DNA from 2 places in the Tardiphaga sp. 42S5 genome. Region 2 is predicted to be linked to the other one. Evidence: predicted binding sites of a transcription regulator. Region 2 holds the regulator's gene; the other holds the start of a gene.
What was found. The regulator PhoB, encoded in region 2, activates phosphate uptake and scavenging genes when phosphate is short. The targets are predictions, from matches to a motif close to TGTCATNNANCTGTCAT.
Positions count from the first base shown of each region.

Region 1: SFY93_RS22335 (STN domain-containing protein) is a predicted target of PhoB. The motif match lies at 3,895-3,911, and genes of this name have one in related genera.

Region 1 covers NZ_CP139027.1:4,785,502-4,800,120, forward strand. Annotated here, with positions in the region: gene SFY93_RS22320 (filamentous hemagglutinin family protein) at 1-1,298, opposite strand, end outside; gene SFY93_RS22325 (FecR family protein) at 1,461-2,495, opposite strand; gene SFY93_RS22330 (RNA polymerase sigma factor) at 2,479-3,084, opposite strand; gene SFY93_RS22335 (STN domain-containing protein) at 3,077-3,676, opposite strand; gene SFY93_RS22340 (hypothetical protein) at 3,979-4,350, opposite strand; gene SFY93_RS22345 (STN domain-containing protein) at 4,435-4,926, opposite strand; gene SFY93_RS22350 (hypothetical protein) at 5,313-5,780, opposite strand; gene SFY93_RS22355 (S1 family peptidase) at 5,792-6,592, opposite strand; gene SFY93_RS22360 (hypothetical protein) at 6,620-7,003, opposite strand; gene SFY93_RS22365 (lytic transglycosylase domain-containing protein) at 7,010-7,843, opposite strand; gene SFY93_RS22370 (YbjN domain-containing protein) at 7,863-8,363, opposite strand; gene SFY93_RS22375 (peptidylprolyl isomerase) at 8,391-9,455, opposite strand; gene SFY93_RS22380 (hypothetical protein) at 9,455-10,048, opposite strand; gene SFY93_RS22385 (putative porin) at 10,051-11,880, opposite strand; gene SFY93_RS22390 (TonB C-terminal domain-containing protein) at 11,943-12,668, opposite strand; gene SFY93_RS22395 (hypothetical protein) at 12,665-13,144, opposite strand; gene SFY93_RS22400 (ExbD/TolR family protein) at 13,152-13,556, opposite strand; gene SFY93_RS22405 (DUF2341 domain-containing protein) at 13,562-14,619, opposite strand, start outside.
Region 2 covers NZ_CP139027.1:1,233,324-1,247,942, forward strand. Annotated here, with positions in the region: gene pstB (phosphate ABC transporter ATP-binding protein PstB) at 1-786, shown strand, start outside; gene phoU (phosphate signaling complex protein PhoU) at 815-1,528, shown strand; gene phoB (phosphate regulon transcriptional regulator PhoB) at 1,620-2,324, shown strand; gene SFY93_RS05785 (GcrA family cell cycle regulator) at 2,559-3,068, opposite strand; gene SFY93_RS05790 (aspartate aminotransferase family protein) at 3,515-4,741, shown strand; gene argF (ornithine carbamoyltransferase) at 4,741-5,679, shown strand; gene SFY93_RS05800 (Hsp33 family molecular chaperone) at 5,949-6,947, shown strand; gene apaG (Co2+/Mg2+ efflux facilitator ApaG/CorD) at 7,851-8,243, opposite strand; gene SFY93_RS05810 (OpgC domain-containing protein) at 8,486-9,742, shown strand; gene SFY93_RS05815 (SGNH/GDSL hydrolase family protein) at 9,739-10,497, shown strand; gene SFY93_RS05820 (SGNH/GDSL hydrolase family protein) at 10,497-11,468, shown strand; gene SFY93_RS05825 (O-succinylhomoserine sulfhydrylase) at 11,597-12,778, opposite strand; SAM riboswitch at 12,861-12,940, opposite strand; gene SFY93_RS05830 (2'-deoxycytidine 5'-triphosphate deaminase) at 13,048-14,154, shown strand; gene SFY93_RS05835 (hypothetical protein) at 14,171-14,377, opposite strand.

The DNA of each region.
Region 1 (14,619 bases), 2.8 Mb from region 2:
GCAAACGCGCCCCCGTTCTGGGCGACGTTACGAGCCACCATCGTGACGTTGCCACGGGCGGCCTCGACCACGCCGCTGTTCAAGATACTGTAGCCTATGTCGGCGGCACGGGCGTCCATTTCGGCGATCGCGGAAGCATAAATCAACCTCACCGCGGGTAGCGCATAGGTCCCATCGAAGTCGCTGTAGTTCATGGAGAAGCGCATTGGCGACGATGTCGTGACATCCAGACCGCGAACAGCGCTGGTCGCATCAAAAGTAAACGGGTCGAACAGCCACGCATTTTCGCCGGCGGCGAGCAGCGTCTGGCCATTCGGCGTCCGGATGGTGCCGGCATTGATGACATGCGGCGCAAACATCATGGCCTTACCGCCGACCTGGCTCTCGATCAGCGCACCGGCCTCGACCGTGATGTCTCCCGGCGTCCTGCCGTACACGATAGGAGCTGCCGTAGGCTCCACACTTGCGGGAATATCGCCGAAGGTCTGCAAAACGATTGTGGAGTTGTTGTTATTATATCTGGCAATGACCGTGTTGATGCCTGCCATGAACTGCGCGTTGCTGAGGTTCAGCGACGACGCCACCAGAGTGTGGACGTTGACCTGGCTCGAACCGCCGAACACGATGCCGTTGCGGTTGATGACATAGACCTGTCCCTCGGCCTTGATGGTACCGAGTATCTGGCTCGGTGCCAGCGACGGATCAAGCACGCGATTCAGCGCGATCCAGCTTGCGGAATTCGCGCTGCCAGCGCTCTGGTCGAACCGCAGGTCTGTCTCGCGGCCGACGTTGAACTCGTCCCAGGTCAGGATCGCCTTGGCTTCGTTCTGCTTGACCACGACCTCGGTTCGTTCGCCCGATGTGGTCTGCGTCGGCAGGTTGGCACCCTGCCACAGGCCCGCACCGCCATCGGTCCTGCCCGACGTTGCACCGGGCGCGACGACGAGACCACCCGGCGCAAGCCCGTTCGGCACGCCTGTTGCGGTCGCCATCGCAGCCGCACGCGCCGCTTGCTGCAGGTTGCGCATGGTCTGCATGGCGCTCGCTGCACGGATCATCGCCTGCGACCCGATTTGCGCGGCTTGCTGCGCCCGCGCCTGAGCCGCCTCTGTCGCGACATTGACCGCCGACGTCGGCGCTCCACTCGAACTGCCGCCGCCAAGACTGCGCGCATCCGCTCCGCCAAACGACGTGGCCAGCAATGCGACCACGCTGGCCCCAGCCAACAAAGCGCTATGCCCGAGGCCGCGATACGCCTGCTTCGGACGCGTGTGCTGGCGAGTGTGCTGGACTGACATGCTGGCGCCTTCTCGATAACGGATTACAAACCGGCAGCACCGCCATTTCGCGACACTTCTAAGCCCGGGATGAATGGCGCCGACGACGACCGAACAACTTTTTCAGGTTTCGTAAAGATTATTCCGACCGCGGCCACGTCATCCGACGGCGGATACCAGCCATCATGTCAGGAACACGACACCGCCAGGCAATTCGCGGGCTTTTGCGCCGAAAATCTGGACGATCTGCACGATGATCTTGTCGGTCTCGGCGATCTTGATGCGGGCATTGAGCAAGCGCCGTCCGATATCGCCATTCATCAGAACGATGCGTCCCGGGCGATAGCGATTGAGCTCGGAGATCACCTGATGCACCGGTGTCGCATCGAATGTCAGCACGCCCTGCTGCCATGCCGTGATGCTGGCCGGATCGATTGCGGCGACAGCGCCCATGCCTTGGCTGCCGTATGTAACTTGCTGACCATCGGTAAGCGCCATGGACTGACCATCGCGCGCAACGTTAAGTTGGCCCTTGAGGCAGCTGATGGACGCCTGCCCGCCGTCGCATCGCAGGTTGAATTCGGCATTGGTCGTGATTACGCGTCCGTTCGCCGCAACCACCGTCAACGGCGATTCAGATGCAGCCGTTGAAATGGCAGCTTCCCCCGATAACATTTCGATCTCCGTCGCCATCGGCGACTGGGTTCGGACTGCGATGCTGGTTTTTGTATTCAGGTCGAGCGCGACATGATTGGACAGCTGAACCTGCCGCCGCTCGCCCGCGCCGGTGCGGTAATCGGCCATCAGCTCGGTGTAGGACGGCCAGAGATCGAGCGGGGGGCGGATCGCGACGCATGCCACCGACGCAGCCGCCAACGCTCCTCCTAGGAACAACCGCCGGCTCGGCATCGCCGGAGACCGCCGCGGAGCGGCACGCGCCATCGGAATCACCTGCCGGTCGTCCGCGCTGCGGCGGCTCTCGCTGGCGATCGGCCCGAGCGATTGCCACACCCGCCGCGCTTCGGCATAAGCGCTCCTGTGCTCCGGGCTCTGCCGATACCAAGCTTTCATGACGGCGACATCTGCCGGTGTCATATGCCCGGCCATGAAACGCACGATCCAGTCATAGGCCTCTTGCCTGACCGGACCGAGGTCCACAGGACGATCATCGGCAACGGACGCAATCTTCATCGGTGTTGTCTCATTCGGCATCGTCATGACGGTCTTCGCGTATTGCCGCGACGGGTAACACTTCCAAGGAAGATGCTTCTCGCGCGCCCGGACCGAATCTCCGGATCACGTCGCGGCTCACTTTCGCGCCACAAAACATCAGTGCTGCTTTCAGTTCTTTTTCGACGAGGCGCTGCGAGACGGCCAATTCGTCGGCGATCTCGCGCAACTTGCGCGCTTCCAGCCGCGAGGCAAACAGGATGTAGCGCCGACGCGGAGAGAGTTCGTCGAACGCCGCCTTGAGGGCCTCCAACTCCTGCCGGGCTTCCAGGCTGCTCAGCGGATCGGGCGCTTCATCGACAAAGCCGAGCGCTTCATCCAACTCGGACAGGCTGGTCAGGCGGCGTTCGCGGCGAAAGCGCATCCGCGCAATGTTGGTGGCAATCGTCAGCAGATAGCGCTTCGGACTTTCGATGACGCTCATCAGCGAGGAACGCTCGAGATGCAGATAAGTCTCCTGCAATACGTCACTTGCAACATCCTCGGATCCGAGCCGACGCGTGAGTCGCCGTCGCAGATCGTCATACTCGCCGACCAGCATCTGTCGTAGCAGGGTGACATCCGCGGAATTACTCATGGGCAGCGGATCGCGATTCCGTTCCCTGCATCATGCAAGCCGACGACCCCCGCGACTTTTTCGGCATGAGCATCAGATTGATCGGTTGCGGCATGGCGGCCGGCGGCGGCGCGCCGATCGACAACCGCGTCAGCGCGGACATGTAGACACGATCACGCGCGTCAATCCCGGTTCCCGGCAGCAGCTCCGCGCGCTGCACGTTGCCCGCCGGAGATATCCAGACCCGCGCGACAAAATCGTCCGGGTCGGTCGTAGCAACGGGTGCGCGGCAAAACGCCTGATCAAGGCTTTGCTGGACCAGAGCGAGATAGGACGAGAACTCCGCGAGCCCCGCTTTTGTCCGTTTCACATGGGATGCCACATCGCTTGGTGCTGGAGCAAGAATGGTGATCGTGCCGCGATCAAACGACGTGCTCGACAAGCCAGTCCCCTTCAACATCACCCGCAGCGCGGCGTCCACCGGATATTCGCCATGTACCGGAAACGAACGCCGCCCGGAGACGACGCCAGTTTCGTAAAACAACGCAACCTGCGTGGCGACACCGAATGCCTTGAGCGCGACGTCCAGGGCCTGCGACGGAATATCCAGCATGACAGACTTGACGCCGGCGTCTTCCTGCGTCGCATCAACGCGCACGCGATCGATCCTGCTTTCCGCAGCGAGGGGGTGACTGGACAGCAACAAAACGAGACCTATTAGCGACGCACGGCCAGACCAGGCACGAGCCCAGATCGACAAACGCGCCCCCGGTGCCACGTCCGCCCTCCCCATCTGCAACTATCACATCAGCGCTGATGTAGGCCCCGTCTGTGACACTGACATGTCAAACAACGGCTCCAAGACATTGCGCCTGACGACCATGGCCTCCCCAGATCGATCATTCGCCCTGCATCTTACCGCGTGTTTAGCGACTGACGCTCGGACATGCTGAGGTTCTGTTTCTCCGTTTCGTTCAGTTCGCCGACGCCGACGACCTGGAATGCGCTGTTGTGGTCGTAGCTGCGCTCGCTTCGCTTCGATCGCTTCAAGTCCTCGCTGTCGGCTGGCGTTGAGCCTTCTCCGCCGCCATAGCCGAGCACTTCGACGATGATGACCGATGGATTGTTGGTGGTGGTCTGCGTCGGCGTGGCAGTCTGTTGCGTCGCCGCCGTGGCATTCGAACTCGACAGTGCCGCGGTGATGCTTGGCGCCTGCACCGTCGGAATGCCCGAAGATGAGCCCTGCACCTGGATGTTCGCGGCATTGACGATCTGAAGCGCCGCCATCGCAATCTCCGGTCGCTTCGGCCGCACGCGGCGCGACCACCATTGTCACCGGCTGCGGCAGCCTCGGCGGCGGCGCGTCGAAGCTCACGCCGCGCAACTCGTCGGCGATGATCGAATCTCGCCGGTGGAGCTGAGCAGGTTGAGACCCTGCAACTCGCCGGACGAACCGACGGAGAATCGAATGACCGCTCGATAGTCCCCGGGAGTCGTCTCCACATGACGACAGAATGCTCGCGCCACACCGACCTGCAAGGCGTTATAATATGGGCCGAATTCGGAAAGTCGCGCACCGCCATATTGTGTCGGCCGCGATGCTGCCACGACCGCAAAGGCCTTTCCGGTCAATACTTCGGTCAGCCCGGTCCCTTCCAGCAAGACGCGCAACGCTACATCAGGAGCCAGGATACCTTTCACTGCGGTCGATCGCCGCGTCCGCGCGAGTTCACTATCGTAGAAGGTCTCGATATTCGTCGCGGTCACATAGGCGTCCAGCGCGGATGCCAACGACTGCGCGGGGATGTCGAAACTGAGGCGATCGTCTTTCGCGTAGACAACGGTTGCAACCGTCAGCGTCATGATCGCCACGGCTACCAATCGCCGACAGCCTGAATAAGACCGCTGCGAAACTTTCGAAAGCGCTTCTCGCCACGGATAGGCAATCTGATGTTCGTACATCCGTCGCGATCACGAGCAATTCGGGTAGGCCGTTTCGCCCAACAAGACGGCGCATCCGAACGCACCGATCATACTTAATCTCTTAGAGATCAATTATTACAGATAGACGACCACCCGAGATTGGACGAGAACAGTCCAACGTCCAGGTTGCACAATGACTTGAATCGGTCCGCGCAATAATCAAATGTTCCAGGAAAGATAGAGTCGAGAATGAAACTGCGACGTCGCATTTCTTTATGGACGGCTTAGCGAACTGCAGGCGTCCTCGCTTCACTTCCGGTTCCTGGCTAGTCTTTCGACAGATTGAGCGAGAAGCGCAGGTTGATCGGCTGCAACATCTCTGGCGGCGGCGCTTCGCCAATATTGCCGCGGGTCAGAACGGTGCGCAGATCGGTGTTGGCGCGCTCGTCCTTGAACGGCGCGAATGATACCCGTTCAACGGTGCCATCGGGGTTAAGCCAGGCCTTGACGACGAGCGATGCAGGCGCACCGTTCTGGGTGCCATTGGTCTCTTTCAGCCAGGAGCGAAAGCGATTGGCGATCGCTTCATCGGCGGAAATCCATTCTTCGAACCTGTATTTCACTAGCTTGGCAAACTGTCCCCATGCCGGCGGCGCGGCTTCGGGGCTGCGATAGTCGATGCCTTGAGCGACCGCCGGCGATGCCGCGATGGTAATCAGGCCGACCGAGGCAAGCAGCGCCCGGAGCTTGCCCGTCCTTAAGGCTCCCGTGAAAGAACCGCGCGTTCGTTTCATGGTGACGCCCTCTAATTCATGCAAATGATGCGTGCGGAAATGCTTGCCGCACGATGCGCCCGCGATGCGGAGCCGCTGATCTGAGGCCGATCGTCCTCCTGCAACCGCACATTGCTGGCGGCCAGAAATGCCTTGGCTCCGCCGGCGCCGACTGCGAGCACGCGATTGACGGCGGTCTTGCGACTGACCACGCCTTCGACCAGCCCGCGCGAGTCCAGAACCGGCGCGCCGCTCGCGCCGAAGGTGATGTTGGTATTGAGCGCGATATGCCCAGCTTCGTCGCTTCCATTGGTGGTGCCCACGGATGCGTTGGCAAGCATCGCTCCCCGGGCCAGCGATGTCGGCAAATTCACGTAATCGGCGACGAAAACGATGCCGCTGGGCGCGGACACGACGCTGCGTGGAAAGGTTGCAGCCAGTCCGCGCGTCTTCGCGGTCTTCAGCAAGGCCAGGTCGTAGGGAGTCGAGACGGCCACCAAGCGTGCCGCGCTGGTGCGTCCCTCTTTCTGCACCATGATGCGACCGCAGGCCTGCACGACATGACGCGCAGTCAGCATATGGCCGGCTTCATCGACGAAGAACCCAGTGCCCGCGCGTTCGCCGCGCTCCACAGGCGGCAGATCGGCGCGCGTCAACGGTTTCGGCGGCGCAAGCACAGGAACGTCGGTACGGGCCGGCAGCAGGAATTGAGACCGGGCCGGCGACACCGTGCCCGCAGTAAGCGGCAAGACAACCAGGATCACGCTGGCGCACCATCTGGCGATGCATGACCTGCCCGGCTGCGCAAGGCGATCCGGAGGCTCGGTGGTCATCCGCACTAGCTTGACGGACATATCTGGCTAGCGCCGTGGATTGCCGTTGAACGTCGGCTGCGGCATTCGGAACGGCACGATCGAGCGACCGTAGTTCTGGCCATATTGCTGCTGGACCCCAGGCAGGTTCACGATCCCGATCCGGGTATCGGACGACCTCGCGTCGATCGGCGGCAGGTTCAGGCTCGGATTGACCTTGTCCACGTCGCGCTTCAGCGTCTGATTAAGACAGCCGTAGCTCCGCGAGCCGCCGATCTCGACATCGACGCAGCGTTCGAACGTTCGCGCGAGCGCCGTCTGCCCGCCGATGATCACTTCAGGCTTGGGCGCATCGGCCGGCGGAGGCTGTTGCGCGAACGCCGGCATCGACAGCAACATCGAGCACATCACGATGGAAAGCCTGGCGATCATCACGCGTCACTTTCCTGCGGTCTTCGCAACGTTGATCTGAATGGCAACCTGCGCGAGACGATTGTTCAGCGCTGCAAAGTCCACGCGGCCGGCGCCACCCAATGTCAGGCAACGCTTGCGGCAGCTCGCCGTCGCCGTGCCACCACCGAGGCCCGGGCGGAAACCGAATGTGGCAACCGGCACCGTTCCTGTCAGCGAATAACCCTTGGCGGCCAGACGTGCCCGCGCCTTCGTGCAATAATCGACCGACAGTTGCGAGAACCGTGTCTCGCCATGGCCGGCGCGATACTTCATCAGCGCCGTACACAGATCGCCACCGGCTTTCGACCACGCCTGCGCGAGATAGCGCACACCATATTTGATATTGACCTCGGGCGCGGCGAAGCCAGCCATGTCGCCTGAATAGCCGAGCATGCGCGCCGTCGCCGGCATCACCTGCATCAAGCCGATCTCACCATCGGCGCCGATCCGGCTCGGTTCATAGCCGCTCTCCACACCCATCACGGCTTCGGCGACATCTGCCGGAAGGCTCGTGAGACGCACTTCCTGCTCGATCAACGAACGATAGAGCGCACGCGGATTGGCTGTGCGTAGCGTTGCGACTAGCGCCATCGGCGATGCCGGCGGAGCATCCGTTCGCTGCTTGTCCGACGCCGCAGCATCAGTTCCGGCTTCAGCCACTTCGGTCTGCACCGAAGCGACCCTGGTGTTCTCGGTAGTCTCAGCCGCCGACGGGACAATGCATGCCGTCAGCAAACCAACGCCCAGAGCCACCCGGACACCCGCGTGGCGGGCAATCCGGATGGGAGAGGAAGCGCGATGGTTTGCGAAAGAGCGCACGAATTTATCCTGGATCCAGTCAGGCAACCTTGGCTTCGGCGGGCACCTGATCCGGCGCAACAGGAGCAACTGCGGTCTGCTGCGAGGTTCCGAGCTTCTGCAGCTCTTCACGCAGATACGGCACCAGCGCCTGCACCAGATGATCCCAAATCTCCACATTGGCGCGCACATTGTTCGGCGAAACGCCACCGATCAGCGACACGTCCATGGTGAGCGCGAGGAAACCCGGAACGACCTGCAAGCGACCGAAGCGACGCAGCGCGTTCCAGCGATTGACCACGTCCAGCGGCAATTCGCCCTCGATGTTCAGCCAGGCGCTGAACGTGAAATCCACGAAACTGTTCTCGTCCGCTGCTAGGCGGTTGCCGGGGCGAACATCGAAGCCGAATCCGGCGGTCGACGAGCGCAGCAGCGAGACGTTGGCTGCGGGATCGGAAACCAGATCGACCCGGTAGCCCGAATTCTGCATGAGATCGCGAAGCGATTCCAGCGTGACACTGACGAGATTGGTATCGGTCATTACAGATACTCCTGAGTTGCGAACGTGTTAGTTCCGCGCCTTGTCATCGAGTAGTTTGGCAAGAGCGAGTTCGTTGATGATAGGCGGCTGTTGCTTGAGCATTTCCGCGAGGTAGTTCTGTCGCAACGCGGTCGCGCGCTGAGTGCGGATCTGGCGAACAAGTTGTTCGCGCACTTCCGGCAACGTGCGCGTATACGGCACTTTTGTGTCAACCAGACGAATGACGTGGTAGCCATCGTCGAGCGTAATTGGATCGGACACACCACCCTTCGCGAGGCCAGTGATCTGCGCACGGATTTCAGGACGGATCTGATCTTCCGGCAGCAGCCCGAGATCGCCACCGCGCTCGGCACTTTCGCCCGCAGCACTATCCGCACGCGCGATCGCGGCAAAATCCGCGCCCGGCGCCTTCAGCTTCTTCTGGACTTCGTCGAGCTTTTTCTTGGCGGCGTCGGCAGTTGCCTTGTCCGCATCCTTCCCCATCGGAATGAAGATCTGCGACAGCTGGTACTGGCGGGGCACCTGGAACGCGGCGCGGTTGGCCTCATAGACCTTCTGCAGATCGTCATCCGACGGGAAGTTCGCCGGCGGATTCGAAACCGACTGGAGATAGAGTTCAACCAGCGCATTCTCACGCAGCTTCTGCAGCTGGGCGGTAACCTGCGGCTGCTGGTCCCACTTCTTGGCGTTCAACTCCTGCAGCACGAGGCGATTGGCCAACATCATGCGCACGGCCTGGCTCAGCAACGCCGGGTCCTGAGCCACTGCCGCCTGCTCGCGCGGACCGAGTGTCGCGAGATAGGCGCGCAGATCGTCCGCACCGACATCATTGTTGCCGACACGAGCCACCACTTCGCCCGAAGTTTTTGTCGACGCGACCGTGCTCGGCGCCGCTACAGGTGCAGTCGCCGCCGGGGCAACCACAGCCGGCGCGGCTGGGGCAGCGGCCTTCTGCTTCGCCGGCGCAGGCGCTTGAGCCACGCGTGGCTGTGTCGGCTGAACTGGCGTCTGCGCATGAGCCGCTGTCAGCATGAGGGCCGAGACGCCGGCAATACCGCAGCTCGTCGCGAAGATGAAGGAACGCATACGCATTATTGAATAGCCTTTTGCTCGAGCAGTTTGTCGTCGTAGTCCTGCAGGATGTTCTGAACCTCGACACGGCGGGCGCCAATGAGTGGTTCGTTGATGACGGCAATGTCGCCGAACGAAACGCCTTCATAGCGACGCAACAACTCACGGCCGACCTTCATCAGCTGAGTATTTTTGGCCACGCAGCTTTTGGTGCTGGCCTTGTAGGCAGTCGCCTCGCCTTCGAACTTGGCGCGCTCACCATCCTTGGTACGCGCGACCGTGGCGGCTTCCTCATAGGCGCCCTTCCACTTCTCCAGTGTCTGGTTACGATCCTCGAGACGCTGGTTGAATTCGTCCACGGCTTCGCGATGGGTCTTTTCGACTTCCTTGACTTGCGCCTTTGCCGCAGCGATCTGAGAAGTCAGTGCCGCCTTTTCACGCTCGGCATCGGCAACCTTGGCCTGCAATGCCGAGCGCTGATCTTCAAGGGAGCGGGTCTGGGCCGTTGCGCTACGCAGGGCCTCGCGGAGCTTGTCCGACTCGGCATCGGCACGCGCTTCTACGCTTGCCAATGACGATAGGACAACAGCAACAGTGAGCAAATGTCTGGTCATGATCAGAATTTCGCATTCAGGTCGAACTGGACGACGTCGACGGCATAAGGACCGCCAGCGATGTTGTTAGCACTCATCCAGCGAAGCGACGCCCAGACGTTGTCCGCGATGCCGACATTACCGCCGATGAAGTAACCCTTGAGGTTGGTGCCACCGAGGCCAAAGTCAGAGTCGGCGAAAGCGTCGATCGTGGCATCGGATTCGAGATACTTGTAGCCTGCGTGGACATTCCAATCCCACAGACGTTTGACTTCCTTATGACCAACGGTCATGCGGCCCATCCAGCCCTGATTGCCGCCCTGGAAAGGTCCGATCGAGCCATCCGACGTTGGCGCATTGTTGTTGATAGCGATCAAATTCATCGCATTGCGATCAAAGGCGGTGTTGTTGACGTACTCGCCGTCGATGACAACGTGGACCGGATGGAAATCGCTGAGATCCAGCTGACCACTAACCACGACGGGGCGAAACTGGCTAGCCAGGCCAAAGTACTGGAACTCCGACTGAAGCGTACCGGGGGGCATCACTTCCGGAATGATGTTGCGCAGCTTGCGATACGTATTGCCCTTCTGTGCAAAGGACGGACGCGTCTGATCGGTGTTACAGACGTCGGCAGAGACGAGAACGGAGCACGGGGTCGAAAGTCGCCCCTGCGTGTTGGTGAAGTCATAATAGGCGACGCCGAACCGGAAGCTCGACTGCGGATCGAACTTCACGCCAACGCCGGCTTGCACGCCAAACATCCATTTGTCGTTGCTCGGATACTTACCCGGCAGACCGTCTTTAATATCGTTCTGGTCGAGATTGTAGCCAGCATTCAGGTCGGAATTGAATGTCGGGAAAGCGCCTGCGACGAAGAAGGGTGTCACGCCAGGGGCAACCTCATGCCGGATCTGGGCGGCAACGCCATCGAAGCCGAGATCGCGGTGCCATACGAGATCGGTGGGCGACCAGAATGGATTGTCGAACCGCCCCACCGCAACGTTGAATTCGTTGGACGGTTGATACCGCACATAAGCGCGGTCGAGCCACAGCGAGTATTTCGAGAAATTTCCGCCGCTGCCGCCCAAGGTCTGGTTCAGAGACACCGGGGAATTGCTATCGCCCGTTGCGATGCGCAAGCTGCCGACGAAGCTGTCGGCGATGTCGATGTCGGCACCCAGACGAACGCGCAAGCGAGCGCGATCACGGTTCTGGCTGGTGTTGTAGGTCGGCGCCCAATAGAACTGGTTCTCGGAGAGGTCGTAAGGCGAACCGGTGTTGATCGCGTTGTAATTGATGAGGCGCGGATCGTTTCCGGTCGGATAGAATTGACCTTCGTAGCGTGCACGCATGTCGCCGGAGAAGCGGATGCGCTGTGCCCATTCCGGATATTTGCCCGGCGACGCCCAGTTCTCGCTGTGAGCCCGATCCATCACTTCGCGCTTGATCTCGTCGCGCAGCTGGCGCTTCACGATCTCAGGCACATAGGTGACATGCTTCGTTCCCGGAGGTGACGCCGCGGCCGAGGCGGCGTTGGCGGTCTTTGCGGCTTCTTCCGCACGCGCCGTTGCACCCTTGGCAGCTTCGCGAGCGACATAGGCTTCGTCATCGGCCTGCTTGATCAGCGCCGTTGCCTGTTCCTCGGTGATCACGCCCTGCTTCACCAGCAGATTGACGAGGCTCGACGTCGAGTTCGGCGAGATCGGCTTGGCGCGCGACACCGCCGGACGCTTACCATCGGCGCGACCGCCGCCATCCTGCGCCAGAGCAGGAACGGTGCAGGCCAGTGCACACATCGATACGGCGAGCGGCGCCAGGCGCCAGGCGGTATCGGATTTTCTGTCAAACATCGGTCTCAAGTCCCCTAGTGATAACGTGACGCGTATTCCCGACCGTCCCCCGGTCGAGCGAACTAAGTTGGTTTCCGGCCGGTTGCACGGATGTTGATGGGCATAGGCATGTCGGTGGGCGGCGGTTCGCGTAGCGTCAAACGGCCGATCACATCGCTTCGCACTGCCGCATCCACTTCCGGACTGCCGCTCGAGTTGACGAGCTCGACGCGGCTGATGCGGCCGGTGTTGTCTGCCCAGATGCGAAACTGCAGCTGCATCACCGCATTCTTGGTCTTCTCGTTGGCGCGGATCGCGGCTTCGATCTGCGTCTGCACGATCGATGCGTACCACCCCCAACGACTGCCGCCGCCGCCACGACCGCCATAAGGGCTGCCGCCGACCTTGCTGCCGAGATTGAACAGATCGCCCGGCCCGGTCGCCTTGGCATCGAGCGCCAGCGGTCCCGGCGGCTCCTCGTTCTTGGCGTCCTTGACAGGATCGTCGGCCGGCTTCTCGACGGGCTTATCCTCGAGCGGCTGTTCGACCATCTTGGTCTCCTCGGTCACCTTCGGCTGCTCCATCATTTTTGGAGGCGGCGGAGGTGGCGGAGGCGGTGGTGGCACGATGTTCACAACCGTGAGTTCGCGAACCTGCTTCGGCGCCGGCACATCGCTGCCACCGCTCATGAAGTACCAACCACCGGCAAACATCACCGTGATCACGGCGACGGCGCTGCCGTAACGGATATAGGCCGTCCGACTGTTCCGTACGTCCTCGTCCTGTTGCTGTTCGAATGAATTCTTCACGACGCAGCAGCCTCCAGCATTATCTCGTCGGACAGCTTCTCAACCACGTATTGCAGAACGAATTTCACCACCGCATCGAAGTCCGTCGTCTGGATGATCATCCGCGTGCCGCTGGGCGCTTCGATCACCAGATCGAATTCGGTGCTGTGCGTATCGAATTCGATATAAGCGTTGTCATCGATCGACAGCCGCAGCAGCGGGCGATGCGACAAAGTCAGCGACAGGCAATCGAACTGCGGAACCAACTCCGCCACCCGACGGCGCAGCAGCTCCGCCAACCGCACCAGGAGCGCCTCCCCGCGCAGCGGGAATTGCAGCACGGTGCCGCTCTCCTGCTGCAGGCTCGGCTCCGAATCCGCGCAAAGCGGCAAATCGACCTGGACCAATTCCTTCTTCGACGCCCCACAACGCAACCAGGACCACAGGGTCGCGAACGCCCGCTTGGTTTCGTCAGGAATGTGGCTGGCGCTGTGCATCGACGTGTTACTTCACGAGTGGTTTGGTGGCGAGACCGACCTGGGACAGGCCGACGCGGCCGAGCAGATCGAGCACATCCATGACGCTCTGGTACTGGGTCTGCGCATCACCGCGCAGAACCACCGGGAATTCCGGCGTCAGAGCTTTTTGCTGAACCAGACGCTGCTCGAGCTCGGGCAGCGTCACCGGAATGGTGTCCAGGAATATCTTTCCGTCATTGGACACGGTGATCGCCTTGGTGGTCTGCGTCGCGAGACTTGGCGCCGCAGATGCCTTCGGCAAGTTGACCTTCTGTCCCTGCACCGTCGCCGTCGTCATGACGATGAAGATGATCAGCAGCACATAGGCCAGATCGAGCATCGGCGTGATGTTGATGTCGTCATAAGGCTTGTTACGGCTCTGAAGCTGCACAGTGATTACTCCGCAGCCTGGCGGTGATCCATGACGGCTTCAGGCGAGTAAGCCTCGGCCATCTTGGTCACGAACTCGTCGATGAAGACCTGCATGTCGGTGGTTAGTTCGCCGATACGGGTAACCAGATAGTTGTAGGCGAACAGCGCGGGGATCGCGACGAGCAGACCCGCAACCGTTGCCACAAGCGCCGCCGCGATGCCCGGTGCAATGGCATTGACGTTGACGTCGCCGCTCTCGGCGATGGCTGCGAAGGTGATCATGACGCCGACCACGGTGCCCAACAGACCAAGGAATGGACCGCCGGAGATCGAGATGGTGAGAACCACCATCATCTTGTTGAGACGCTGGCTTTCTTTCACGAAGGCGCCATCCAGCGCCGCACGAATGGCAGCAATCGACGGACCGCTCAGGCGCAAAATCTTTGCGCCATCACCGAAGCGGTAGCTGATCTGCTCGGCGCCGACGTGATAGATGCGGTACAGCGACGAAGCGCGGAGCATCTGCCCCTCTTCGGCGCTCAACCGGCTACCGAGCACAGCGGCAGTCTCGTCCACGTCACCGCGATCGAGCGCTGTGAGGTTGTCGGCGAGCTTGCGGAAGCTCTTCATGAAGCGGTCGTTGGCGTTGGCCTGCTTCTTGAGGTAGCTCGCGCGGTCGAACGTCACGATCCAGCTGGCAACAGCCATGATCATCAGTAGGCCGATGACGATCCAGCCGTCGATGGTCACCGACTTCAGGATCACCGCGACATAGCCGGACATCCAGCTTGCGGTTTCTTCATCGGGGCTGAAGGCGATCAGCTTGGCGGGTTCGCTGCCCTGTTCGACGGCGGCGAACTTGATGAAACCAGCGGAGCGCGCAATCTTGGCGATGTGCAATTCATCGATGTCACCCACAAAGCCGGCCATGGCTGCGACAGCGACGGGCGCCGCAACGGCTTCAGCAGCGGGCGCCGTGCCGTCGGCAGCAGGTGCCGTAGCGTCAGCGACCGGGGCAGCAGGTGCTGCGACGACAGGCGGCGCGGAATCTCCGCCTAGTCGGGCAACGCCGGTCAGTGGCG
Region 2 (14,619 bases):
ATGCCGCCGCCGTCGGCCCTGCAGGGCGAGACCCGTCCCAAGGTCACCGTGCGCGACCTGAACTTCTACTATGGCGAACACCACGCTCTGAAGAAGATCAACCTGACGTTGATGGCGAACCGTGTGACTGCGTTCATCGGCCCGTCGGGCTGCGGCAAGTCCACGCTGCTGCGCATCTTCAACCGCATGTATGATCTGTATCCCGGCCAGCGCGCCGAAGGTCAGCTCATGCTCGACAACCAGAACATTCTGGATCCAAAGCTGGACCTCAACCTGCTGCGCGCCCGCGTCGGCATGGTGTTCCAGAAGCCGACTCCGTTCCCGATGACGATTTACGAAAACATCGCCTTCGGTATCCGCCTCTACGAAAAGATCTCCAAGTCGGAGATGGATATTCGCGTCGAGAGGGCGCTGCGCGGCGGTGCGCTGTGGAACGAAGTCAAGGACAAGCTCAACGCGTCGGGCCTCAGCCTGTCGGGCGGTCAGCAGCAGCGCCTGTGCATCGCGCGCACCATCGCGGTGCGGCCGGAAGTGATCCTGTTCGACGAGCCGTGCTCGGCGCTGGATCCGATCTCGACCGCGAAGATCGAGGAGCTGATCGACGAGTTGAAGGATCAGTACACGATCGCGATCGTGACCCATAACATGCAACAGGCTGCCCGCGTCTCCGACAGCACAGCCTTCATGTATCTCGGCGAGTTGATCGAGTTCGATCAGACCAACAAGATCTTCACATCACCGACCGATCGCCGCACCCAGGATTACATCACCGGCCGCTTCGGCTGACGCGACATATTCGCGGGAGGAATTTGAGATGGCTTTTGAACACACCACCAAGGCTTTCGACGACGATCTGCAGGAGCTGACCCGTCTCGTCGCCGAGATGGGTGGCCTCGCGGAACGGCAGATCGTCGAATCCGTCGATGCGCTGATCCGCCGGGACGTCGCGCTCGGTGCGCGCGTCGTCGCCACCGACGCCGAGATCGACCAGTTGCAGCGCACGATCGAAGAGCGCGCCGTGCTGACCATCGCCAAACGCCAGCCGATGGCTGTCGATTTGCGCGAGATCGTCGGCGCGCTGCGCGTCGCCACCGATCTGGAACGCATCGGCGATCTCTCCAAGAATATCGGTAAGCGCGTCAATGCACTCGACAGCGACTTCCATCCGCTGAAGCTGATCCGCGGCCTCGAACACATGACCGACCTCGTGACCACCCAGGTCAAGGCCGTGCTCGACGCCTATGCCGCACACGATCTGCCCGCTGCGATGACGGTGTGGAAGGGCGACGAGGAAATCGACGCGATCTGCACCTCGCTGTTCCGCGAACTCCTGACCTATATGATGGAAGACCCGCGTAACATTTCGTTCTGTATCCACCTGATGTTCTGCGCCAAGAACATCGAGCGGATCGGTGACCATGCCACCAATATTGCGGAAACCGTGTTCTACATGATCGAGGGCCAGCAAATCCTCGACAAGCGCCCGAAGGGCGACATGACCACATTCGCGAATACGCCGACGGTCTGAAGCATGATCCGGAAAAGTGGGAGCCAGTCTTCCGCAAGGATCATGATCTAAAGGCTTTTCGGACCTCACTGAGGATATTGACCATATGGCTGTGAATGCACGCATTCTGGTGGTGGAGGACGAGGAAGCCCTCACGACGCTTCTTCGCTACAACCTCGACGCCGAAGGCTATGATGTTGAAACCGTCGCTCGCGGCGACGACGCCGACACCCGCTTGAAAGAGCGGGTGCCGGATCTCGTGGTGCTCGACTGGATGCTGCCGGGCCTGTCCGGCATCGAACTGTGCCGCCGCCTGCGCGCACGGCCCGAAACCAAGGCATTGCCGATCATCATGCTGACGGCGCGTGGCGAAGAGAGCGAGCGCGTTCGCGGTCTCGCCACCGGTGCCGACGACTACATCGTCAAGCCGTTCTCCGTGCCGGAGCTCCTGGCCCGCGTGAAGGGCCTGCTCCGTCGTGCAGCTCCCGAGCGTCTCGCCACCGTCCTGGCGTTTGGCGACATCGAACTCGACCGTGACAAGCGCCGCGTCGTGCGCTCAAGCCGTCCGATCGATCTCGGTCCGACCGAATATCGCCTGCTGGAGTTCTTCCTGGAACATCCGGGCCGCGTGTTCAGCCGCGAGCAGTTGCTCGACAGCGTCTGGGGCCGCGACATCTATATCGACGAGCGCACCGTCGACGTGCATATCGGCCGCCTGCGCAAGCTGCTCAATCCCGCCGGTGAGCCCGATCCGATCCGCACCGTCCGCGGCGCCGGCTACGCGCTGGACGACCGCTTCGACAAGGCGGCGGAGTAGGTATCTTCCTTCTCCCCGCCTGCGGGGAGAAGGTGGCCCAGCATAGCGCAGCGACGCCGGGTCGGATGAGGGGGACTCTCCATCGCCTTCGGAGTCTGTGGAGCGCCCCCCTCACCCGACGCCCTCATGCGGACGCCGACCTCTCCCCGCAAGCGGGGCGAGGTTAGAAGCCCCCAAACAAAAAATGCCCGGCTCATCACCGGGCATTTTCATTTGGCTTAGATGCTTTCCAGCTCAGCGCGTCGGCTTCGGCACTGCGCGGCGGCGATCGCTGGCCGGCTGATAAGCGATGCGCGAGTGATGCGCGCAATAGGGGGCGCCGGCCAGGGCCTTGCCGCCGCAGAAGTAGAAGTCCGCGCTCGACGGATCGCCGATCGGCCAATGGCAAGTGGCTTCGTTGAGTTCGACCAGCGACAGGCGCTGGCTGATCGGCACAATGTTGTCATAGGCGATCGGATCGGGCTCGGCCTCGATCTCGTAATTATGGGCCAGCGCGGTATTGCCGCGTGCCATCGGGCGGGCGACACGTACCATCTGCTGGGCCGGGCGCGCCTTGCGCTGCCGCGGAGCTGCCGAGGAGGGGCTCTTGGCACGGCCGGACAGGCCAAGGCGGTGAACCTTGCCGATCACGGCGTTGCGGGTCACGTTACCGAGTTCCGCAGCGATCTGGCTGGCGGAAAGGCCGCCTTCCCAGAGTTTCTTCAACTGTTCGACGCGATCGTCGGTCCATGTCATTACCGTCATCGCCGTTTTCCCTTCGTGAGCGCCGGCCTGACCGGGCAGCGCTGCGAGTTGAGACTTCAAAAATCCCTGCGGTCAGAATCCTTTAGCGCTCACCGGGCGCGAATTTCGCGTCCGGCTGTTACGCCGCACTGGATGTGTCAAAAGGATCTACCGCCGCACGAGATGTCGTATCCGACGAGGCAAAAGCTACAATATGCCGTGACTCGCGCGCAAGAGTCGGGCATGCCGCGTCCACATGCTTCTGCAAGTAAAGCTGCAAAATCGGCTTTTTCTGCGACTCCGTGTGACTCGAAAGCCGCAGTGCGCGGTTGACAGTCTTCACAGCACACATAGAATAATGCCCACGTGCCGCCCGAGAAGGGCGGCACGTTTCGTTTCTAGGGTCCGTTGTTCGATTTCGTACAATTGTCATCGACGTGGACGCCGTCTTTTCGATCGGATCGGTTATGACCAGCAACGCAACGTCCTCGCCCCTCTCTCAGGCTCACTTGCTGCCTGTTTTCGCGCGTGCGGATGTCGCTTTCGAGCGCGGTGAGGGCGCGTGGCTGATTGGAACCGATGGCGAGCGCTATCTCGATTTCACCAGCGGCGTGGCCGTGAACGCGCTCGGTCATGCGCATCCGCATATGGTCGCCGCGCTGCAGGAGCAGGCCACCAAGCTCTGGCACATGTCGAACCTGTTCAAGAGCCCGGACGGTGAACGCCTCGCCGCGCGGCTGTGCGAACAAAGCTTTGCCGACTTCGTATTCTTCGCCAATTCGGGTGCGGAAGCGATGGAATGCGCGATCAAGGTGACCCGCCACTATCATTTCTCCAAGGGCCACCCCGAGCGCACGCGCATCATCACCTTCGAAGGCGCGTTCCATGGCCGCACCCTCGGCACGCTCGCTGCGACCGGGGCTGCCAAATATCTCGAAGGCTACGGCACGCCGCTCGACGGCTTCGATCAGTTGCCGCTCGGCGATATCGAAGCCGTGAAGAAGGCGATCGGTCCGAACACCGCCGGCATTCTCATTGAGCCGCTGCAGGGTGAGGGCGGCGTGCGTGCGCCGAGCAACGCGTTCTTCGGCGCGCTGCGCGAACTCTGCGACAAGAACGGCATTCTGCTGATCTTCGATGAAGTGCAGACCGGCATGGGCCGCACCGGCGAGTTGTTCGCCTATCGGCGCATCGGCGTGACGCCGGATGTGATGTCGCTGGCCAAGGCGCTCGGCGGCGGCTTCCCGATCGGCGCGTGCCTCGTTACGGCGGAAGCGGCCGAAGGCATGGCGCCCGGCTCCCATGGTTCGACCTTCGGTGGCAATCCGCTGGCGGTCGCTGCCGCGAATTCCGTGCTCGATATCATGCTGAAGCCCGGTTTCTTCGATCACGTGAAGAAGATGTCGCTGCTGCTCAAACAGAAACTCGCGGGCGTGGTCGACGGCCACCCTGATGTGCTCAGCGAAGTGCGCGGCGAAGGTCTGCTGATCGGCCTCAAGGCCGTGGTGCCGGCTGGTGATCTCGTGGCCGCATTGCGTGACGCGAAGCTGCTGACCGTCGGCGCCGGCGACAATGTCGTGCGCTTCCTGCCGCCGCTGATCGTCAGCGAGTCCGAGATAGAGCAGGCCGTGCAGCGGCTGGAACAGGCTTGCGTGGCCCTCGGTTCATCCGCCAAGACGCACGGAGCCGTGTGATGAGCACGTCACCGCGGCACTTCCTCGATCTCACGGCCGTGCCGGCCAGTGAGTTGCGCAATATCATGAACGCGGCTGCCGCCATGAAGGCGAAGCTGAAGGGGCGGGATGGCTCGAATGCCGAGCCCGATCGTCCGCTCAAGAACAAGACGCTGGCGATGATCTTCGAAAAGCCCTCGACGCGCACCCGCGTGTCGTTCGAGGTCGGCATGCGCCAGCTCGGCGGCGAAGTCGTGATGCTCACCGGCGCCGAAATGCAGCTCGGTCGCGGTGAGACCATCGCCGACACCGCGCGCGTGCTGTCGCGCTTCGTCGACATCATCATGATCCGTATTCTCAACCATGACTCGCTGATGGAGCTCGCCGAGAATGCCACCGTGCCGGTCATCAACGGCCTGACGCGCTTCTCGCATCCCTGCCAGGTGATGGCGGATGTCATGACCTATGAGGAGCACCGGGGTCCGATCAAGGGGCGCACCGTGGCCTGGACCGGCGACGACAACAACGTGCTGATGTCCTGGGCGCACGCGGCCGAGCGCTTCCAGTTCAAGCTCAATATCGCGACGCCGCCGCAGCTGTCGCCGAAGAAGCCGTTCAAGGACTGGGTCAAGGCGACAGATGCGCCGATCACCTTCAGCGACGATCCCGATGCGATGGTGAAGGGCGTCGACTGCGTCGTCACCGACACCTGGGTGTCGATGGGCGACAAGGACGGCGAGACCCGCCACAATCTGCTCAAGCCCTATCAGGTCAATGCGCGGCTGATGTCGCTGGCCAAGCCGGACGCACTCTTCATGCACTGCCTGCCGGCGCATCGCGGCGAGGAGGTCACCGACGAGGTGATCGACGGTCCGCAGTCGGTGGTGTTCGACGAGGCCGAAAACCGTCTGCATGCGCAGAAGGGCATTCTAGCTTGGTGCCTCAACGCGGTGGCGTGAGACAGCACGGAGCTTTCCTTCTTCCCCTCTCCCCTTGCGGGAGAGGGTGCCTGAGCAAAGCGAGGGCGGGAGAGGGGGAGCGGCAAAGCGCGGTGTTTGTGGCGTCCCCTCTCCCGTCTCGAACATGCTTCGCATGTTCGATCCACCCTCTCCCACCTGGCGAAGCTTCGCTTCGCGCGGGGGAGAGGAGAAAAAGTCGTGCGTCACCTGGATTTCCCGGTTCCATCGCCCCCTTTCACTTGCGGCCCTCCGCCCCCAAATAGAGCGCCATGACCCCATCAAATCCAAATCTCCAGCCCGACGCCCCCATCCGCGCGCCGTCTTCCGTTCCGGTCGATGACGCGGTGCTGCCCTTCGAGGTTGCCCCGCTCGATCTGCGCGGGCGGCTGACGCGGCTTGGTCCGGCACTCGATGAACTGCTCGCCAAGCATGATTATCCCGCGCCAGTGGCCAAGCTGCTCGGCGAGGCCATCGTGCTGACGACGCTGCTCGGCTCCTCGCTGAAATTCGACGGCCGCTTCATCCTGCAGACCCAGACCGACGGTCCGGTGTCGCTGATGATCGTCGACTTCCGCGCGCCCGATAAAATGCGCGCCTATGCGCGGTTCGATGCCGAGCGCCTTTTGCCCGGTCTCGGCACCGCGGCGCTGCTCGGCAAGGGCCATCTGGCGATGACCGTCGACCAGGGGGCGGATATGAGCCGCTATCAGGGGCTCGTCGCGTTGAATGGCGGCACGCTGGAAGATGCTGCGCATGAATACTTCCTGCGCTCCGAACAGATTCCGACCAAGGTGCGCCTCGCCGTCGGCGAGGAATGGCGCAGCGGCGAGGAAGGCGGCCCGACACATCGCTGGCGCGCCGGCGGCATGCTGCTGCAGTTCCTGCCGAAGGCGCCGGAGCGCGTGCAGCGGGATCTCCATGCCGGCGATGCGCCGGACGGCGCGAAGGTGGATGCTGTGCCGGAAGATGACGCCTGGGTCGAGGGCCAGTCGCTGATTGGCACCGTCGAGGATGTCGAGCTGATCGATCCCGATCTGTCCGGCGAGCGGCTGCTGTATCGCCTGTTCCACGAGCGCGGCGTCCGCGTTTTCGCGCCATCGCCGCTGCGCGCGGAGTGTTCCTGCTCGCGCGATGCCGTGTCCGGCATGCTCAAGAGCTTCGAGCCGCAGGACCGCGCCGACATGGTCAAGGACGACAAGGTCGTCGTGACCTGCGAGTTCTGTTCGTCGGTGTACGAGTTCACACCGCAGGAAGCGGGCGTGGAATAGGCGTTCGCCCGCGTCCTCCCGACCCAAGCTCGTCATTCCGGGGCGCACGTAAGCGGCAGAGCCGCTGAAGTGCGGACCCGGAATCTCAGAGTGTTTTGCGCTGAACATGTCGGGATTCCGGGTTCGCGATACGCCGCCTTCAGCGCCTCCTCGCGCCCCGGAATGACAGTGTAGGGTACCCGAACATTTTTTCCTATCCGTCGTTGACAACATCCCCATAAGGTTTATATTCCCCTGCGTCCTGCCCCACCGAGAGGGGCGATCGCGATCGTCACGTTCGCGGGGCAGGATGCGGTGGACGCCGGAGATGCGGCGTTACGCGGTTCATGGGTGACGTCTGTCTTCGGGCAGGACGGATCTGCGCCAGCACTGCCACTGGCTAGGAGACGGCTGGCCTTGGGATGGAAAGACGCCCTGGACAGTGTGACGGACGACCAAGTCAAAACGCGTTCGGCCTATTCGCTTGAGGCTCCCTTCCCATCGCCTTGGGACTTTAATTCGGTGATCGGATCGTTCGCTGAGGCAAAGTGCAAGCAACCGAAAAAACACCGCAGGCGGAACGTCGGGCACTTGCTCGGCGCCTCCGAAAGTCCTGGTGCACTCACAATTGCGGAAGACCGCATCGCATCAGGCCCAAGGGTGCAAAGGGCACCCGGCGTTCCGCACGCCCTCTCACAAGGGGGCGGGAATGCAAGCAACGACGGCGCCCCCGCGCCGCAAACAATGGGGGTGATGACGCATGTCTGAAGAGCAGTGGCTGTTTGACAGTTGAATCTGCGATGAGGCCGTAGGATGGGTAGAGCGCAGGCGCATCTTGCGCCGGAGCGAAACCCATCACCTATCGCACGTGTTAATGATGGGTTTCGCGAAGACGCTCTACCCATCCTACATTTCGGCGGTCGCCTAATTCAGCACACGCTTCCCGTCCGGTCCGTCCAGCGAAAACAGCGGTACGTCGATCTCGAACGGCTCGCCGGCATCGGTCACCATCTGATAGGTGCCTTCCATGAAGCCGGACGTTGTCGGCAGCGGCACGCCCGATGTGTATTCGAAGCGTTCGCCGGGGCCGAGCACGGGCTGTTCGCCGACGACGCCTTCGCCGCGCACTTCCTGCATGCGGCCGGACGCATCGGTGATGATCCAGTGCCGGGTCTTCAGCTGCACTGTCTCTTTGCCGGCATTGGTGATGACGACCGTATAGGACCAGAAAAACTCGCGCTTCTCCTGCGACGAGCGTTCAGGCATGAAATTCGGTTCGACGGTGACTTCAATCTGTCGTGTTATGGCGCGGTACATGGCGGTGTCATCGTTCAAAATGCGTCGCAAGCATAGCGAAAAACACGTTACCGGCCAAATCCAGGGAAAATCGGCTTGGAGTGCTGCGCGGAACTGCGCCGGGCCATCGCGGTTTCAACATAGTTACCGCATAATCGATCCCTGATTTGGCTATGACTTGACGGATCGTCCCCTGCAAATGGCCTGCGTGGTGTGGGGCGGTCGATTTCCATCATGCGACGATTTCCGTTGAGCGGTGCTGAATGACCTCTGTTGCCGACCCGATTGCCGGCCAGTCCCACGCAGATGCGTCCTCCCACGTGTCCGGGTCGCGCGCCTCGACGCGTGCCGATGCCGTGTCGCTTCCCGTCGCAGGCACCGAACGCGAATTGCGCCTCGATCTGTTTCGCGGGCTGGCGCTGTGGCTGATCTTCATCGATCACCTGCCGCCGAATATCCTGACCTGGCTGACGATCCGTAATTACGGTTTCAGCGACGCTACCGAGATCTTCATCTTCATCTCCGGCTATACCGCCGCTTTCGTCTATGGCCGCGCGATGCAGGAGCAGGGCACGCTGGTTGCCAGCGCGCGCATCTTCAAGCGGGTCTGGCAGATCTATGTCGCCCACGTCTTCCTGTTCACGATCTTCCTCGCGGAAATTTCCTATGTTGCGACGCGGTTCGAGAACCCGCTTTATTCCGAGGAAATGGGGATTCTCGATTTTCTCAAACAGCCTGACGTGACCATCGTTCAGGCGCTGTTGCTGAAATTTCGCCCGGTGAACATGGACGTGTTGCCGCTCTATATCGTCCTCATGCTGTTCCTGCCGCCGATCCTCTGGCTGATGCGCCGCCGCGCCGATCTCACGCTGGCGCTGTCGGTCGGTCTTTATGCGCTGACCTGGGAATTCGACCTGCATCTGACCGCCTACCCGAACGGCGTTTGGGCCTTCAATCCGTTCGCCTGGCAGTTGCTGTTCGTATTCGGTGCCTGGTGCGCGCTGGGCGGCGCCGTCAGGATGTCGCGGATACTGTCATCCAACATCACGCTGTGGCTCTGCGTGGCCTATCTTCTGGCGGCGTTCTGGGTGACGCTGACCTGGTACATTCCGCAGATCCATCATCTGCTGCCGAAAGTCATCGAGCAGTGGATGTATCCCATCAACAAGACCGATCTCGACGTGCTGCGCTTCGCCCACTTCCTGGCGCTGGCGGCGCTCACAGTCCGTTTCCTGCCCAAGGACTGGCCGGGGCTGAAATCGGTCTGGCTGCGGCCAATGGTGCTGTGCGGCCAGCACTCCCTCGAAATCTTCTGTATCGGGGTGTTCCTGGCCTTTGCCGGCCATTTTGTGCTGGCTGAGGTCGCCGGCGGAGCCGGCATGCATGCCCTGATCAGCTTCCTCGGCATAGTTGTTATGTCAACCGCCGCTTGGGTATTTTCGTGGTACAAGGGCGTCACTGTCAAAGGCGGATCCCGCGCCAAACGATCCGACGCGGATCTCGCAGGAGGGGAAGCATGAAGGCCGTTCTGCGGCTCACGATGCTGGCTGGCCTGCTGGTGGCGGCTCCTGTCCGGGCCGAACCGCCCGCGCATACCTGTGAGGTTCCCGCCTACCTCCTGACCTCCGAAAGCACCCTGCCCAAGGTCGAGGCTGCGGCCAAACCGGGCGGAAAGCTCGATATTCTGGTCGTTGGCAGCCGATCCTCAGTGATCGGGGTCTCAGACCACTCCGCAGCCTATCCGAACCGCCTGCAGGCCTATCTGAAGGAGAAGCTACCGGGCGTCGAGGTGAACGTGGCACTGGAGCTGCAGGTCAAGAAGACCGCCGAGGAAATGGCCCCGACCCTGGAACAGCTGGTGACGGACAAGAAGCCGAACCTGGTGATCTGGCAGACCGGAACCGTGGATGCCATGAAGCAGGCCGACGCCGACGACTTCCGGAACGCCCTAGATGAGGGCGTTGCCGTCATGCAAAAGGCCGGAACTGACGTCATTTTAATGAATCTGCAGTACAGTCCGCGCACGGAGACGATGATTTCCGGCTCCGCCTACCTAGATAATATGCGTGTGGTGGCGCAGCAGCACGACGTCCCGCTGTTCGACCGTTTCGCCATCATGCGGCACTGGAATGAGAGCGGTGATTTTGACCTGTTCAGCGCGTCGCCCGGCATGGAGCTGGCGAAGCGGGTGCATGATTGTCTTGGCCGGGCGCTTTCGACCTTTGTCGTCGATGCGGCCAAGATCAAAGCAGCGGATTTGAGGATTCAGCGTTAATGAGTTTCGTCGGCCATTTGTCTCGCTTTGCTGTCGTCGCTGCCTTTGCTGCTTCCACGACCTTCGCGCTCCCGATCTCGTCGTCCGTCGCGCACGCGGAAACGGCGCAGGCCGCTCCGGCTGACAGCAAGGGCGCTGATCAGAGCATTGCGGTCAATGATCCCACGGACGCCGCGAAGAGGGGCGTCGCTGCAAAAGCCATCGACAGGGTCAAGGAAGTCGCAAAGACCGCGACCGATATCTTGAGCCGCGTCCCCTGCCGCACGCCCAAGGGCGGCATGAAGGCGATGGGCGCGCTGCCGCATGTAGCCAGCCGGCTCGTTGCCGGCAAGCCCGTGGTCATCGTTGCGTTCGGCTCGTCCTCCACCGAAGGCTACGGTTCGACGGCGCCGGAATTCACCTATCCGAACCGCCTTGCCGCGCAGCTGCATCGTGCTTACCCGTCGGCCAATATCACCGTGCTCAACCGCGGCAAGGGCGGCGAAGATGCGCCGGAAATGATGGCGCGGCTGCAGAGCGAAGTGATCAATTCGAAGCCCGATCTCGTGATCTGGCAGGTCGGCACCAATGCGGTGCTGCGCAATCTCGATCCCGGCGAAACCAGCAAGATGGTGGAAGACGGTGTCGCCCGCATTCAGGCCGCAGGCGCCGATCTGGTGCTGGTCGATCCGCAATATTCGCCGCTGGTGAATACGCGGCCGGAAGGCACCAGCAAGATGGTCTCGCTGCTCCACAAGGTCGCCGAACTGCGCAAGGTCGGCATCTTCCCGCGCTTCGAAGTGATGAAGGAATGGCACGAAGGCCAGCAGATGTCGTTTGACAGCTTCGTCATTGCCGACGGCCTGCATATGAACGATTGGGGCTATGCCTGCTTCGCGCAGCTGCTCGGCGACAACATCATCAAGTCGGTCGGCCAGGTGAAGCTTGGCATCAATGAACCGCAGATTCAGCAGGCGCAGAAGCCGCTGTAAGTTTATTGTGGTAGTTGAAACTAAAACGCCGTCATGGCCGGGCTTGTCCGGGCCATCCACGTCTTGGTTTGAGGCAAAGACGTGGATACCCGGCATTCGCCGGGCATGACGGAGTGTGATGGCGCGAACTACGCCTTCGCCAGTGCCGCTTCGAGATCCTCGATCAGATCGTCACGATGCTCGAGGCCCGCCGAGAAGCGGATGAAACCTTCCGTGATCCCGAGTTCGAGTCGCGCCTCCAGCGGCAGGCGCTGATGCGTCGTCGTCGCCGGATGCGTGACGAGGCTCTTGGCGTCGCCGAGATTGTTCGAGATACGAGCCACTTTCAGCTCGTTGAGGACGCGGAACGCCGCGGTCTTGCCTCCCTTTACCTCGAAGCCGATCAGCGTCGAACCGGCGCGCATCTGCTTCTTCACCGTTGCCGCCTGCGGATGATCCTCGCGGCCCGGATAGATCAGCCGCGAAATCTTCGGATGCTGGGCCAGCACGTCTGCGATAGCAGCCGCGGTCTGCGTCTGCCGTTCGACACGGATCGCCAGCGTCTCCAGTCCCTTCACCAGCGTCCACGCATTGAACGGCGAGATCGAGGGGCCGGTCTGGCGCAGATAGTTGTGAATATGCTCGTCGATGAAGTCCTTCGACGACAGGATGATGCCGCCGAGGCAGCGCCCTTGCCCATCGATGTGCTTGGTCGCCGAATACACGACGACATCTGCACCGAGCGCCAGCGGGCTCTGCCAGAGCGGCGTCGCGAACACGTTATCGACAATCAGTCGCGCACCGCCGGCATGGGCGATGTCAGCGATGGCTGATATGTCGAGCACGTCGAGCGTCGGATTGGTCGGACTTTCCAGGAACAGCGACTTGGTGTTTGGGCGCATTGCCTTCTGCCACTGGTCGAGGTCGAGGCCATCGACGAGGGTGAACTCGATGCCATAGCGCGGCAGCAGCTCTTCGATGACGTAGCGACAGGAGCCGAACAGTGCCTTGGCGGCGACGACGTGATCGCCCATGCGCAGCGGCGCGAGAATGGCGGTGGTCACGGCGGCCATGCCGGTGGCCGTCGAGCGTGCGGCCTCCGCACCTTCGAGGTCGATCATGCGGCTCTCGAACATCGACGTATTCGGATTCGAAAAGCGCGAATAGATGAAACCGGGATCTTCGCCCTTGAACCGCGCCTCGCAGGCTTCAGCGGTCTCGTAGATGAAGCCCTGCGTGAGGAAGAGGGCTTCGGACGTCTCGTTGAATTGCGAGCGCAGCGCGCCGGAATGAACGAGCCGGGTTTCGGGGCGATAGGACTTCGTAGACATGTGACCTCCAACGTACCCGCGTAATACGGGCACAAAAAACCGGCCTGGACGGACGTCCTCAGGCCGGGATCGCATGCTGGAAGGACATGTGTCCCCGGCCTGTTTAGCGACTTATTTTACGTGGCTGCAAGCCGGCCGGCTCAAATCACCACGGGATAACGATGTGCATATTCCCGCTTGCCCTTTTCGTCAAGGCGGGGCTGAGATAACCGGTAAAGTCGCTATTTTTCAGTGTATTCTCGCTGAAGGACGACCGAAGGACGAGACCTGTGCCGTTTACGCTTGCCCCCGATGCCGATGGAATTCTGCCCGACCGCATGATTGCGGCGATGGCCGATGCCGGCCTGATCCTGCCGGAATATCCCTTCGTCGAGAGCCAGATTCAGCCCGCCAGCCTCGATCTGCGGCTGGGCTCCATCGCCTATCGCGTGCGCGCCAGCTTCCTGCCGGGGCCGAATTCGACGGTCGCCGAACGCATCGACGAGCTGAAGCTGCACGAGATCGACCTGTCGGACGGTGCGGTGCTCGAAACCAACTGCGTCTACATCGTGCCGCTGATCGAAAGCCTGGCGCTGCCGCCGAACATCTTCGCGGCTGCCAATCCGAAGAGCTCCACGGGACGCCTCGACGTGTTCACGCGGGTGATTGCTGATGGCACCAGACGGTTCGATGTGATCGGTGCGGGCTATCACGGGCCGCTTTATGCCGAAATCAGCCCGAAGACATTCCCGGTATTGCTGCGCGAAGGCTCGCGCCTGTCGCAGGTCCGTTTCCGCGTCGGCGATGCGGTGCTCGACACCGAGGCGCTGGAAGAACTACATGCGCAGGAGCCGCTGGTCGACAGCGACACGGCCGATCTCAACAACGGCCTCGCGCTGTCTGTCGATCTCTCCGGCGAGAATGCCTCGGGCTTCGTCGGCTACCGCGCCAAACGCCATACCGGCGTCGTCGATATCGATCGTCGCGGTGGCTACAGCGTCAATGAATTCTGGGAGCCGATCTCGGCGCGCAAGGACGGCACGCTGATCCTCGATCCCGGCGAGTTCTACATTCTTGCCTCCAAGGAAGCGGTGCAGGTGCCGCCGGACTACGCCGCCGAAATGGTGCCGTTCGATCCGCTGGTCGGCGAATTCCGCGTCCACTATGCCGGCTTCTTCGATCCCGGCTTCGGCCATGACGGCGCCGGCGGCAAGGGCTCGCGCGCGGTGCTGGAAGTGCGCTCGCGCGAAGTGCCGTTCATTCTCGAACATGGCCAGATCGTCGGCCGTCTCGTCTATGAGCGCATGCTGGATCGTCCGGATGCCCTCTACGGCCAGCGCATCGGTTCGAATTATCAGGGCCAGAGCCTGAAGCTCTCGAAGCACTTCAAGGTCTGACGGGGGCGTCGTCGCGTCAACGTTTCGCAGTCTGTACCAATGCCGCAGGTGACGGCGACAATGCCCGCTTCATCTCGGCGTAGGAACGCAACTGCGCGGCGTTCCTTAGGGCCTGGTTGCGGGCTTCGCCGGGCGGCAGCAATGCGGCCTCGCTGATCCGGGAAGCCGCTTGAATCTCCAGGTGATCGGCCGAAAGAAAGACAGTTTTCTGCCTGCTGCGCATCGTGCTTGTCCTTTCGTGGCGCTCTAATTCGGTGCACGAAGGTCGGCGTCGAGCCAGCCTGCAGATCTGGATTTCATAGGGTCGTCTGCAATTAAGGCTTTGATGAAATGGCCGCATGACCCGCATTCGAACGAGCGCGGGTTCACCCCAGACGACCCCGGACCGATCCGGGCGAGCATCATGCGGGACATGCATCTGGGGCAGCGCGGACGTTCGCTTGAAGTGAGATTGTTCGGTTCGGG